DNA from 2 places in the Peptococcus niger genome. Region 1 is predicted to be linked to the other one. Evidence: a T-box and tRNA genes for the amino acid it is inferred to sense, from the RefSeq annotation. Region 1 holds a T-box; the other holds one or more tRNA genes.

The links. The T-box of region 1 lies ahead of ileS (isoleucine--tRNA ligase). A T-box ahead of a tRNA ligase gene usually reads a tRNA of that ligase, here a tRNA-Ile.
Region 2: it has a tRNA-Ile gene. The T-box ahead of ileS (isoleucine--tRNA ligase) is inferred to sense a tRNA for this amino acid. The anticodon was not compared.

Annotation. Positions count from the first base shown of each region.
Region 1 covers NZ_FNAF01000001.1:271,329-278,300, forward strand. The annotation lists gene ileS (isoleucine--tRNA ligase) at 1-1,877, opposite strand, end outside; T-box leader at 1,915-2,125, opposite strand; gene BLQ16_RS01430 (YlmH family RNA-binding protein) at 2,160-2,903, opposite strand; gene BLQ16_RS01435 (YggT family protein) at 2,900-3,196, opposite strand; gene proC (pyrroline-5-carboxylate reductase) at 3,212-4,000, opposite strand; gene BLQ16_RS01445 (cell division protein SepF) at 4,004-4,534, opposite strand; gene BLQ16_RS01450 (YggS family pyridoxal phosphate-dependent enzyme) at 4,550-5,236, opposite strand; gene BLQ16_RS01455 (HlyD family efflux transporter periplasmic adaptor subunit) at 5,246-6,217, opposite strand; gene BLQ16_RS01460 (hypothetical protein) at 6,363-6,972, opposite strand, start outside.
Region 2 covers NZ_FNAF01000012.1:24,171-31,142, forward strand. The annotation lists gene dnaG (DNA primase) at 1-1,667, shown strand, start outside; gene rpoD (RNA polymerase sigma factor RpoD) at 1,671-2,804, shown strand; tRNA gene BLQ16_RS08110 (tRNA-Ile) at 2,861-2,932, shown strand; gene tsaE (tRNA (adenosine(37)-N6)-threonylcarbamoyltransferase complex ATPase subunit type 1 TsaE) at 2,985-3,425, shown strand; gene tsaB (tRNA (adenosine(37)-N6)-threonylcarbamoyltransferase complex dimerization subunit type 1 TsaB) at 3,425-4,141, shown strand; gene rimI (ribosomal protein S18-alanine N-acetyltransferase) at 4,134-4,595, shown strand; gene tsaD (tRNA (adenosine(37)-N6)-threonylcarbamoyltransferase complex transferase subunit TsaD) at 4,552-5,592, shown strand; gene BLQ16_RS08135 (adaptor protein MecA) at 5,680-6,294, shown strand; gene nth (endonuclease III) at 6,355-6,972, shown strand, end outside.

The DNA.
Region 1 (6,972 bases):
TCCGCCCCTTGCTGGTTGATGACTTCCAAAGGATCAACCCCATTGCCCAGAGACTTACTCATTTTCCGCCCTTGCTCGTCAACCAAAAAGCCGTGGGTCAACAATTGACGATAGGGTGCTTTGCCATTAACGGCAACCGAGGTACACAGGGAGGAGTTAAACCAACCCCGGTGCTGGTCGCTGCCTTCCAAATACAGGTCGGCCGGCCAGGACAATTCAGGACGCCGACGCAGCACCCCTTGATGGGTACTGCCTGAGTCAAACCAAACATCCATGATGTCCGTTTCTTTTGTAAAATGCCTACCGCCGCAAGCCGGGCAGGTGTAATTTTCCGGCAATAAGTCCTTCGCCTCATGGTTGAACCAAACATTCGCCCCATCTGCACGGAACAAGTCTTGCAAGTGGCTAATGGTCTCGTCATTGATAATGATTTCACCACAATCATCACAATAGAAGGCCGGGATGGGAACGCCCCAAATGCGTTGGCGGGAAATACACCAGTCGCCGCGGTCGCGAATCATATTATAAATGCGTTCTTTACCCCAGGCCGGCGTAAAGCGAATATCATGCTCAATGGCATCCAATGCATCTTGACGGAAGCCGTCAATGGAGGCGAACCACTGGGGGGTGGTGCGGAAAAAGGTCGGCGTTTTGCAGCGCCAACAGAGCGGATACTGGTGGCTGATGGTATTTTGATAAACCAGCATATCCCGGTCGACCAAATCCTTTAAAATCGCTTTGTTAGCGGTTTTCAAGTCCATGCCTTCAAAAGCACCGGCTTCAGCGGTCATGTAGCCCTCATCATCCACCGGGGATAAAATGGTCAAGCCATATTTCTGGCCAATGCCAAAGTCTTCCATCCCATGCCCGGGTGCCGTATGAACACAGCCGGTACCGGCATCGGTCGTGACGTGGGTCCCCAGGGCAACGATCCCTTCATCACCGCCGTAAGGGGTCATATACTGCATGTACTCCAGTTCGCTGCCCTTAAAGGTCTTCAAAATCTCCGGCTTTTCAGCGCTTTCAATGGTCTTGAGGACATCCTCTAAAAGGTCTTTTCCAATCAAATATTTCCGCTTGCCCAGCTGGACCAAATGGTAGTCCAAATCCGGATGCAAGGTCACGGCACGGTTGGCCGGCAGGGTCCAGGGGGTTGTTGTCCAGATTAAAATGTAGGCATCCGTTTTATCAAAATGGCCTTTGGCATCGGTAATTTTAAAGGCAACATAAATTGACGGCGACGTTTGCTCGCCATATTCAATTTCAGCTTCAGCCAAGGCGGTGTGGTCATGGGGGCACCAGTGAACCGGCTTGCTGCCCTTATAAATATAGCCTTTCTTTGCCATTTCACCGAAAACACCGATTTCTTCGGCCTCAAAATCCGGCGACAGGGTCAGATAAGGGTGGTCCCAATCACCACGCACGCCCAAACGTTTGAATTCATCCCGTTGAATGTCCACAAATTTAAGCGCGTAATCACGGCAGGCATCACGGAAGGCAACCGGGTCGCTGTTTTTCGCATCCAAGCCGACGTTCTCAATGGCTTTCAATTCAATCGGAAGGCCATGGGTATCCCAGCCAGGCACATAGGGGGGCAAATAGCCTTGAAGGCTCTTTGACTTGTTGATCATATCCTTTAAGACCTTATTCATCGTATGGCCTAAATGCAAATGGCCATTGGCATAGGGCGGGCCATCGTGAATGATAAACTTCTCATGTCCGGCATTTTTGGCCATCACCAACTTATTCAAATCAATGTCTTCCCAAAACTTTAGGGTATCCGGCTCTCTTTTGGCCAAATTGCCTCGCATGGGGAAGTCTGTTTTCGGCAAATTCAAGGTATTGCCGTAAGCTTTTTCTTTTTCACTCTTCGCCATATGAACACCTCTTCCATAAAATAAAAAATCGCCCCTCAAAAGGGACGATTTAACTCGCGGTACCACCCTCATACCGTTTAATCAACGGCACTCGACTATTGTATAACGCCAATAAAACGGCTTCCCTACTCAATCGTTCAGGTCGCAGCTCAAGGAGGATAAGCAAGCAGGTCGGCTCTCTGCCTTCCACCACCGCAGAGTCGCTGTAGCCGATAAACTCTTACTCCTGTTCCCATCAATGCTTTGTTCTATAATAGTCAATTGATATGCGCTTGTCAACACTTATAAGTACAGTTCAATGAGAAGTTTTCGGTTGTCCTTTTTAGTGACACCGGTAATCTCTCCAATGCGAATCCGCCCCTGGCCCCGCACGGCCAATAAATCGCCCGGCTGCAGCAGCTGATGGCTACGCCATTCCACATCATGATTGATGCGGACGCGGCCCGCTTCAATCAATTCATTGCACTGGCGGCGCGACAAGTGAAAGGCCTTGGCCATAACCGCGTCCAGACGCATACCGGGGACAATAATTTCCACCGTTTCCGTCTTTACCTCCGGCGCAAGCCAGGTTGAAAGATCGCGCGGTTTAATTTGTACCGGGACATGGCGTACCCGCAAATCTGCCAGGGCTAAATAAGAAGTCAGGTCTGCATCAATAAAAAATTCGCATCCCCCGTCACGCACCAAAATATCCCCCATTTTATCCCGGGTAAATCCCAGCGATAAAATGGCGCCCAGGTAGTCGCGATGATCTGCTTTTAAATATTTTACCGGACCGTCTAGAGCCATGAGCTGAATGTTAAAATCCTCATCTGTAATATCTTCCAGCATAGAAAAAGCCAAGCGAACCCGCTCGGCTCCTTCCCAGCCTCCCCAAAGGCGGGTGTATAGATCTGTTTGGCGCAGCATCGGTAAAAAATCTTCTGCCTGTTCACGTGGCATAAAATCGGTAATAACCGGCTGCCAGGTTTTTTGCGCCTGATGCATCAGATCCTGTAGTCGGCGCAGCTTGACTTCATCACTCATAAGGACGACACCCCGTAAATCAGCTGCAAAAGAATTTGATTCACTGCAATGCGCGCAAAAGCGACCAGCATATAAGCAATCAATGGCGTAAAGTTCAAGGGCGCCAAGAAGGCAGCCGGCATAAAACGCTCAATCAAGCGAAAGAAGGGGTCTGTCAAATCACCGATAAAGGTTACAATACGGCTGCTTTGATCAATCGGCAACCAGGTCATAAAGGCACGAATAACAATCATAATCTGGTAAAGACGAAAGGCCAAGTTTACCGCATCATAAAATATAGTTCCAAAAGTCAATTTTTCACCGCTTCTCTATTGAGATATTTTCAAGGTTTGAGCATAGCTTGCCATCACCGCATCAATCAAACCACTACGTACACCGGCTTTCTCCATGGCGCAAATACCGGCAATGGTCGTGCCGCCGGGAGAGGTCACCTTATCCTTCAGACAGGCCGGGTGAGCCCCGTCTTGAAGGGCCAATTCGGCAGATCCTTTCATGGTTTGGGCAGCAATTTCATAACTGACGGCCCGAGGTATCCCAAGCGCTACCAGCGCATCTGAGCAGGCTTCCAAAATTTGAAAGAAAAAGGCCGGCCCACAGCCATTAACCGTCCCGGCCTTGTCCAGGCTCGCTTCATCCAGGATAACCGTCCGGCCGATGGTCGTCAAAAAACCTTCTGCCCACTTGATGTCCCCGTCGTCAAGACCCGGATTGGGCGCCATAATGCTCATGGAGGCGCCTACGGATGCAGCCACATTAGGCATGACCCGGATCAAGCGGTCATGTCTCACCAGCTCAGCTAAACGCGCCAGCGGTGTCCCGGCCAAAATGGACAGCACCAAGGGGGTGGCGTGCGAACTGCGCAAATCTGCCGCTACAGCCTCCAACTGTTGAGGCTTGACAGCCAGTACGACGGCATCGCTGGTCTCATACAAAGCGGCATTATCCGGCATAAAGGTCAGGCCCCATTCTTCTGCAAAAGCGCGCCCATGTGATTCATTGCGTTGGGAAAAAGCGATGGCATAATCCGCTCCATCGCTTAAAACGGCTTTAATCATGGCTTGTGCCATAGCGCCGCAGCCTATAAATCCAAGCTTCATAATTTAAAAATCACCCTTGCCCCGCTGATGATTGACCCATTCGGCAATGGTCGGTCCATAATCTCCGTCATTTAAACTGCCGCGCAATTCGTTTTCCAGGCTTACTGATGGCGGAACCGCTACAAAAATAGCCCCTCGGTCATTGATTTTTTGGATGGACCCGTTCAAGGCAAAAATAGCCCCACTGACGAAGTTAACAATATTGACCGCTTCCTCCACCTGGCATTCATGCAAATCGAAAACAACAACACGATTGTCCAAAAGGTAGCGCGTAATCGTCTGCGCTTCTTCAAACCGCATCGGCTGCAACAATACAATTTTCATATCATCACCACCGCTGTAAGAGGCCTCTTCCGTTGCAATGGGAAAGCTCTCCCGGAAGCGGCTGACCGGCGAAAAGCGACGTTCTTCTGTCTGGACCGGCGCATCATACGATTCGTAATAGTCGTTATGATAATCGTCTTCCAATTGTGCGTTTTCATCTTCTGCGTCTACAAAACCCACAAGATCCAATAATTTTTTACCTATAGCCATGCTCTGACCCCCAAGTTATTTCTTTCCGAAAATAGCGCTTCCGATGCGTACCATCGTAGCTCCTTCTTCAATAGCAACGTCATAATCACCACTCATCCCCATGGACAAATGGGTCATTGATACATTTGGTATTTCTAAAGTTTGATACTCTTTAAACATCTCATAAAGTCCTTTAAAATAAGGACGCAACTCATTTTTATCCTCTAAATTTGGCGCAATGAACATCAAACCTTCACAACGCAAATGAGGAAACTCAGCAAATCTTTCCAGAAATGCCTTCACTTCTTCCGGTGGCATACCGTATTTTTGCTCTTCTCCGGCCATATTCACCTGAACCAGCACCGATACGGTAACATCTTTGGCGGCAGCTCTTTTTTCAATTTCCTGCGCCAATCGTTCACTGTCTAAGGATTGAATCATCGCCACCCGGCCAACAATTTGCCGAACCTTATTGGTCTGTAAATGACCGATGACATGAAAAGGTACCTGTTCATCTTCCAGCGCATCCAGTTTGGGCAGCAATTCTTGGATCCTGTTTTCACCAAAGACCCTTGCACCGGCCGCCTGGGCTTCACGAATTTCATCTACGCTGTGAAACTTACTAACGGCCACAAGCGTCACTGGTAAATCAGGATGAGGACTCTTAGCGCGCGCCGCCTCAATTTTTTCTTGAATCCTTGCAATATTTTCTTGAATAGACAATATCAACCCTCACTTTAATATTTCACCTTCACGCACGCGTTCAGGCGTAGTGATAATGGTCGTTCCTTTTGGCAGAATATCACAGGTCACCTTATTTTTTGTCTTATGGATGACATGAACGCGCTGCCATTTGACCATCCCGTTATCCAGGGTATAAATGCCCGGTATTTTTCGACCTGACTGACCCGTTTTCATCATCAGGGTCGCTTGGTCAAGTTTGAGAACGCCTTGTTCTCGCTTATAAGCCTCCGCCTGAACGACACGTTCCAATAAAAACATATCACTCATAGGGCCTAAGTTAAGCCTTGCCCAACTTTTTCCATTTTTATCTTTATCCACGCTAAGCACATAGGCCCGGACATCATCTCCTGTATCCGGAAAGCGAATTCGGATAACTTCATCAGCTTTTTTAATCACATGGTTGTTTTTATCTGAAAACGAAAAATACAAGACCACCGGTTTCAAATTATCAATAACGGCTGCGCAAACGGTACCGCGGGTGACATCCCGTTTACCGAAGCTTTCTTTAGCCTTGCTTTTGTCGTCTTCATAAATGCTTTTTAAATCTAAGCCCTCAATCGTGTCCGGGTCATCAACGCTTTCATAACCGTCAATGGCATAATTGACAATGCCGGCGATCGGCGCCAGATACTCTTTTTTGTATTTCTTTTCGTTTTTATCAGATGTATACAATAAATCCGCGATAAGTTGCTTTTTAGCAACACGTTCGCCCTGTTCAGCACGCGGCTCATATGTCCCGTCATGCTGAACTTTTATAAGCTCTGTTTCAGCATATATATAACCATACCCCTGAACTTTTAAATCTCGGGTTTCACTGTCTATCACAACTGTTTCCACCAGAGAATGGTTAATTTTTGTATAGATGGCGCTGCCGGCCACCCAGATGAGAAGGATGGCCATAATAATCACCACAACGCGATGCACCGGATGCCAATTGGCAAGGGGCAATTGCCGTTTCATCAATAGACTGACCCTCCCATTCTAAAGCAAATTTCACCATTCATTATATAACAAATGGACCCTCAATGTATACCATTTATCGTCCAGATGCTGATTTTCGACAACATAAAAAATGCCTCAGTGGCAACCTGAGACATTTTTTAAATTATAAACGTCGAGCGCCAGGCCCCTGGCAAGGCCGGGTTAAAATATTTTGCCAAACGATGCCCTTGGCAATTTCTTCCGGCTTCATAACAAGATGAACCTGAGCCGACAAGGGCGAGGCTTGATCTAAATTTTCCACCTGAACATTAATGGCCCGGTCGGCATACCGACTGCGCAACCTGGTTTTTCGACGTCCCGGAGCTTCAACCGACGCCTGGTCACCTGACTGCCTTTTCAAATCATTTTTCGGCAAAGATCCTTTCGCCGGCTTTTGGTCGCTTGAGATGGTCTTCAAGGGCGCGACTGCTTTTGCCGTCACTTCACGTGCCTTCCGTTCAGCAGCTTTACTGCTGGCCGGAGAAAGGGGCCTTGGTGGTAGGGGCAAGGATTTGTTCGGTGTTTTTTTTGCCGATGATTTTTTCCCGCTTGACCGCTTATGAGGATGTTTATTCGCCGTTACCGGCTTATTTTTAGCCGGACTGGTCAGTGAGGAGCCCTGTTTCGCCTGCTTTTTCTTTTTATTCTTGTTAAACTCATCTATGACCGGCTTAAACATAACAAAAAGAATGAACAAGAAAAGCAAATCCCCAATCCCAGCAAAAATAAGCCCT
Region 2 (6,972 bases), on a different contig from region 1:
AGACGCCTTCTTTTTCGGTGTCCCCCCAAAAACGGATTTTTCATTGCTTCGGATGTGGGGCCGGGGGGAATGCCTTCAAATTCTTGATGGAAATGGAGCACCTTAGTTTTCCACAGGCGGTGCGACGCTTGGCCAAGGAAACCGGTGTCGCGGTTCCGGAGCCTGACATGAGTCCGGAAAAGAAAGCGGCCTTGCGCCAACGCAAACGTTTGGAAGAAGTCAATGAAAAAGCCTGTCGCTTCTATCGGTCGGTTTTGGCCGATGGCCGGTCGCCGGTCATCCGCGATTATTTAACAGGCCGCGGCGTTCAAGGGGCCATTGAGGAGCGGTTTGAATTGGGCGCTTGCTTGCCCGGCTGGGACCATATGACCCGTGCGCTACAGCGTCAGGGGGTCAGCGCCGATGAGTTGATCCAGCTCGGCTTAAGCGGGCGCAGCGCGAAAACAGGAAACTTGTATGACCGCTTTCGCGATCGGTTGATCTTTCCAATTCGCAATGCCCAGGGTCACGTTGTCGCTTTTGGCGGGCGCATTTTGGAAAAAGATGCGGCGCCTCAAAAGTACCTGAATTCTCCAGAAACTTCCCTCTACCATAAGGGCTCAGAATTATATGGGCTGTATCTGGCGAAAGATGCCATCCGGGATAAGGACCGGGTTGTGGTGGTGGAAGGCTATATGGATGTCCTGGCCTGCCATCAAAACGGCATTGACAATGCGGTGGCTCCCTTAGGCACAGCGCTGACCGATGCGCAAATCAAGCGGCTGCTGAGGTACACCTATCAGTTCGTAACCGCCTTTGACGGCGATGCAGCGGGCATTCGTGCCACCCTAAAAAGCATTGAGCGGATTGAAACACTTGGCGGACGGGTTCGCGTGCTGCGTTTTCCAAAGGGTCAGGATCCGGATGAATTTTTAGCGGCGCAAGGGAAGGCAGCCTTTGAAGCCCTTGTGGAAACGGCGCCGGAAGGCTTGTCCTTCCGCTTGCAGGCCTTGGCGGACCAGGCCGATTTATCGCGTATTGAAGTGCAGATGCATCTATTGGCGGAAATTTTGCCAACTGTGGACCACTATCGGACGCCGGCAGAAAAAGACCACGCTTTTCGCATCATTGCAGACTTTTTAGACTTATCCGAGCAAGTGGTGAAAGAAGAGTACCGCTATAGCCATCGGTATCAACGTCGGCGGCCTTCTGAACCGGAAGAGGCGCTGCCAGATGAACTGCCTAAACCGGTTATCACAGGTCGTGAATGGCTGCTTTTGGCTTATTTGGTGGATAATCCGAAAAATTTTTCATCTGTGGCTTCTTGTGGAGATGCTTCTTTGTTTGATAATGACGCAAAAAGTTTATATCAAACATTGAGAGCAGGATATGAAAAATACGGACAAGTGTCGGTCGGCGCTCTTGACGCCCGGTTTTCCGAAGGCTTGGCGAATGCCTTGGCCTATCTTGAGGCACATATCCCGTCGGAGAAAAAAGACCGACACTTTAATCAATTGCTGACAGAGCAGAGATTAGCTGACTTGGAAGCACAATATGCAAGGGGGCTGCAGGCATTAAACCGTTGTCCGGATGGGGACGATGACTGTACGCGTGAAATATTGGATCAGCTGGAGGCGTTGCTGATTGAGAAAAAATTATTGGAAGATGGGCCGAGAAGGGAGACCTAGTTTATGCCGGATGTAAAAAAGGAACGCAAAAATACCGATAAAATAAGTGATGCGATTTCCAAACTTTTGGCGCTCGGTCAGAAAAAAGGTGAACTCACTTACGAGGAAATCGGAGACGCTTTAGAAAAGATGGAGCTGTCTACGGAAGAAATGGACATGCTCTTTGAACAGCTTAATCAATTTGGCGTGGATCTTAAAGATGGCGAGGAGATGGAGCATCCGGATGAAGAGCCGGACGCAGCTGCCCTTGAAGACGAAGAGAAAGAATCCAAGGAAGTTGAGATTGATTTAAGCGTTCCGGATGATGTGGGTATTGATGACCCGGTACGGATGTATTTAAAAGAAATAGGCCGGGTTCCCTTGTTGCGGGCTGAAGAAGAGGTTGAACTGGCCAAACGCATGCAGGATGGTGATGTGACCGCTAAAAATGAACTGGCGGAAGCAAATTTGCGGTTGGTGGTCAGCATTGCCAAGCGGTATGTCGGGCGCGGGATGCTCTTTTTGGACCTGATCCAGGAGGGAAATCTGGGGCTTTTAAAGGCCGTTGAAAAATTTGACTACACCAAGGGCTTTAAGTTTAGCACCTATGCCACTTGGTGGATTCGTCAGGCCATCACTCGGGCCATTGCTGACCAGGCACGGACCATTCGCATTCCGGTGCACATGGTTGAAACCATCAATAAGCTGGTGCGGGTATCGCGCCAATTGCTGCAAGAGTTGGGGACAGATCCCACGCCGGAACAAATCGGGAAAATTATGGAATTAACGCCTGAACGCGTTCGTGAAATTCAAAAAGTGGCTCAGGAACCGGTTTCCCTTGAAACCCCAATCGGTGAAGAAGAAGATAGCCACCTGGGTGATTTCATAGAAGATGAAGAGGCGCAGGCCCCTGATGAAGCTGCCAGTTATATATTGCTTAAAGAGCAGCTGGAAGAAGTTCTGGAAACCTTAACACCACGTGAAGAAAAAGTTCTGCGGCTGCGTTTTGGTTTGAACGATGGCCGTTCGCGCACCTTAGAAGAAGTGGGCCAGGAATTTGGCGTGACCCGTGAGCGTATTCGCCAAATTGAGGCCAAAGCCTTGCGCAAACTACGGCATCCCAGTCGTAGCCGTAAGTTAAAGGATTACCTTGACTAGTATCTTTAGACTTGTTATAATTTTTATTGCATTTGCGGGGCCAGTCCCCGTAATACGGGCCTATAGCTCAGCGGCAGAGCATCCGGCTCATAACCGGGCGGTCCCTGGTTCGATGCCAGGTGGGCCCATGATAAGGGTGTTTCAGTTTACTGAAACACCTCTTTTTTATAGGAGGCATTTATGCAATTATCCAATCCATCTGAAATGCGCGCAGTGGCACAAGATTTGGCCGCAGTTTTGCGGCCCGGCGATGTTATCTTGCTCAAGGGTGACCTGGGCGCCGGGAAAACCACCTGGACCCAGGGCTTGGCTAAGGGCTTAGGTGTCATAGAAGAGGTCACTAGCCCTACGTTTGTTATTATTTCAGAATATCACAGCGGGCGTCTGCCCCTATATCATATTGACGCTTATCGGCTAGAAGATCCGGCAGAGGCTGAAAATTTGGGCCTTCCTGAGCTCTTTGAAGGAGACGGGGTGACGGTGGTTGAATGGCCGGAGCGCTTGGAAGGCTACTTGCCGGAAGACGCCCTAATCCTGACCCTAAGCTATTGCGGTGCAGGGCGTGAGCTGACTTACCAGGTACAGGGCCATGCGGATATTTTGCAAAGGAGGGACAAGTGATGCGAATTTTGGCGCTGGACGCGGCTGTTAATACAGCATCTGTGGCGGTTTTGGCCGCTGGGAAAATTTGCGCGGAAGTCACCCTCAACACCGGTTTGACCCACTCGGAACAGTTGATGCCTATGGTTGACCGGGCCTTGACCCTGAGTGGTATTGATATTGCGGAAATCGAAGGCCTTGCAGCCACCTGTGGGCCGGGCTCCTTTACCGGGCTGCGGATCGGATTGGCAACGGCAAAGGGCTTGGCCCAAGGGCTGCAGGTGCCCATTGTCGTTAAGACCACGCTGGATGTTTTAGCGGCCGGCCAGGTTCCCCACATGGGCATCATTTGCCCAATTTTAAATGCCCGCCGGAAGGAAGTTTATACCTGTGTCTACAAGGCTGACGGCGACCGCATCTATCGCCAATCGCAACCGCAAGCAGTTGCCTTAAGTGAATTGCTGGCAGGCTTATTTGAAGCGCCGAATGTTCTTTTTTGCGGGGACGGCGTCGATGTTTATGCGGAAGCAATTACCGCTCAATGGACCGGAAAGCCCTTGTTTGCCCAAGGACTAAACCGGTATGTTCGTGCCGGCGTTTTGGCGGAACTGGCCGAAGCAGATCTAAAGGTGGGTAAGGGCAAGAGCTATTTGACGGTTGAACCGTATTATCTGCGACAATCAGAGGCCGTCTTAAACTGGGAAAAATCTCATCCAGGCGAGTGCCTGTATGATTGACCTACGCATTTGCACTGACCAGGACGGACCGGTTTTGGCAGAAATAGAGGCGCAAACCTTTGTCCAGCCATGGGGGTCTGCCAGTCTTGGCCCAGCCTTAGCGGCAGAAGACAGCCATTTGGCGCTGGCCGCCTATGATGGGGACCAGCCCGTTGGTTATGTTCTTTTTCAGTATGTATTGGATGAGGGCGAGTTGTGGCGCTTGGCCGTTTTGCCGGACTACAGGCAAAACGGTTATGGTGAGGCCTTGCTGAAAGCTGGTATGGCGCAGCTTTATCAGCAAGGCGTTCTGAAATTTTTTTTGGAAGTGGCTGCAACAAATGCTGCTGCGGTTGGCTTGTATGAAAAAAATGGTTTTGTACGCCGGTCTGTGCGGAAAAAATATTACGGCGATGTGGACGCCTATATCTATGAACGGGAGATGCAAGATGAGTATGACGATATTAGCCGTTGAGTCGTCCTGTGATGAAACGGCGGTAGCTGTCGTTCGTGACGGTAAGGACATTTTAGCCAATGTGGTCAGCAGCCAGATTCGGATTCACCAGAAGTTTGGGGGAGTTGTACCGGAAGTGGCTTCTCGCCAACATATAACCTACATCAATGCCTTGATAGATGCAGCTATGGAAGAGGCAGGGCTGTCTTTTCAGGCGCTTGACGCCGTTGCCGTGACCTACGGACCCGGCTTGGTAGGGGCCCTCCTGGTTGGCGTCTCAACGGCAAAAGCCTTGGCCTATGCAATAAAAAAACCGCTTTTGGGTATACATCATATTGAAGGGCATATTTATGCCAATTTTTTGGCCAATCCGGATATTCAGCTGCCGGCCCTATGCTTGGTGGTCAGCGGTGGCCATACCAATATTTTAAAAATACAGGAACATGGGGATTATATGACCCTGGGGCAGACCAAAGATGATGCGGCCGGTGAGGCCTTCGACAAGGTGGCGCGGGCCCTGGGCTTGCCCTATCCGGGTGGGCCGGAGATTGATCGCTTAGCGCGCCAGGGGAACCCAGAGGCCATTGCCTTTCCTCGTGCCCATTTGGATAACCCCTATGATTTTAGTTTTAGTGGCTTAAAGAGCGCGGTGTTGAATTATTTGAACCAAGAAAAAATGAAGGGGAAGACCATCAATGTTGCCGATGTGGCCGCTTCCTTTCAAGCGGCTGTGGTCGATGCCCTTTGTGACAAAACCTTTGCCGCAGCAGAAAAGGAGCAGATTCAGACCCTGCTCTTGGCCGGCGGTGTAGCTGCCAACAGCGCTTTACGCGAGGCCTTGGCAAGTGGTTGCGCGGCCAGGGGGATGACCTTTTATTGCCCGCCTCTGTCCTATTGTACGGACAATGCCGCCATGATTGGCACGGCGGCGTATTATCAGGCGCTTCGCGGCGAAACCAGCGACTTGAGATTGAATGCTCAGGCGCAATTGCCCTTTGCGCGCCGAGAAGAGGTTTGAAATAAGGCATAAAATGTCTTGACAAGTAATTTTTCGCAGATATACTAGGGATAATCAAACTTGACAGTCTCCTTGGAGGTGTCCGTAATGAAATTTAAACGTTTAAGCGACGATAAGCTGCAAATTATTATTAGCCAGGAAGACTTGAATTTGCGGGCTCTAAAAAAATGGGATTTGGCCCCTTATAATCCTCAAGCCCAAGAACTGTTTCAGGAGATCTTGGAAAAAGCCAATAAAGATTGCGGCTTTGAGGTGCGCCAAGACAGCCAGTTGATGGTTGAAGCTTATCCGATTTCCGGGGAAAGCATGATTATGACCATCACTAAAGTTTCTGATTTGGACTCGGCCCTTGAAATGGATGCGCCGGCGGCATCATCTGAAGAAGCTGGGCATCAAAATTTAGACCGGTATATCAATGCAATTGAGGATGATCTCGTGACGATATACGAATTTGAGAGCTTGGAGCATGTGATCGAAACGGCTCACCTGCTGGATGGCTTTTATTCCGCAGACAGCCAAGTCTACCAGGGCAAGGATGGCGTTTATTATTTGCTGTTCGGGGATATGGGGGCTTTAGACGGCAGCGTTTTGGGCCACCTCTTAGAGTACGGCAATAGGACCCGATTTTCGCGCGCCTATTTATCTGAGCATACCCGGCTGATTATCCCTGAGCAGGCGATTCAAAAATTGGCCACTGTTTAAACTGCGCTGCACCGCCTCTAAGAGTGTGGTGCAGCTTTTATTTTTGATAAAGGAGATTTTATGACGGAGCGCGAATGGGCTGTTTTAGAAATACTAAAAGAAGAATACGGCGATATCGGTTCAGGTTTGCGATTTAAGAATCCATTTGAGTTGTTGATTGCTACGATTTTATCGGCACAATCAACCGATGTGCGGGTCAATATGGTGACGGAAACCCTGTTTCAAAAATATCCCGGTCCGACTGATTTTTTGCAGTTGACGGAAGAAGCGCTGGCTAAAGAAATTGCCAGCATCGGCTTATATCGCTCAAAGAGCAAAAATATCCTGAAAACCTGTCATATGCTGGTGTCCGAACACCAAGGCCAAGTGCCTGCCGACCGAACAAAGCTGGAAAAGCTGGCCGGCGTTGGCCGAAAAACAGCAAATGTTGTCCTCTGCAACGCCTTTCATGAACCGGCATTTGCAGTTGACACGCACGTCTTTCGGGTGACCAACCGCTTGGGTTTTGCCCATCATAAAACGGTTGTCGGCGTTGAACAACAGGTGACGGCAAGCCTGCCGCCATCACTCTGGTGTGACAGTCACCATTGGTTCATCTGGCATGGTAGAGGGCCCTGTAAAGCTCGAACCCCCCTTTGCGGAAAGTGTCCTGTTGGCGAGCTCTGCCCTTGGCCGGAA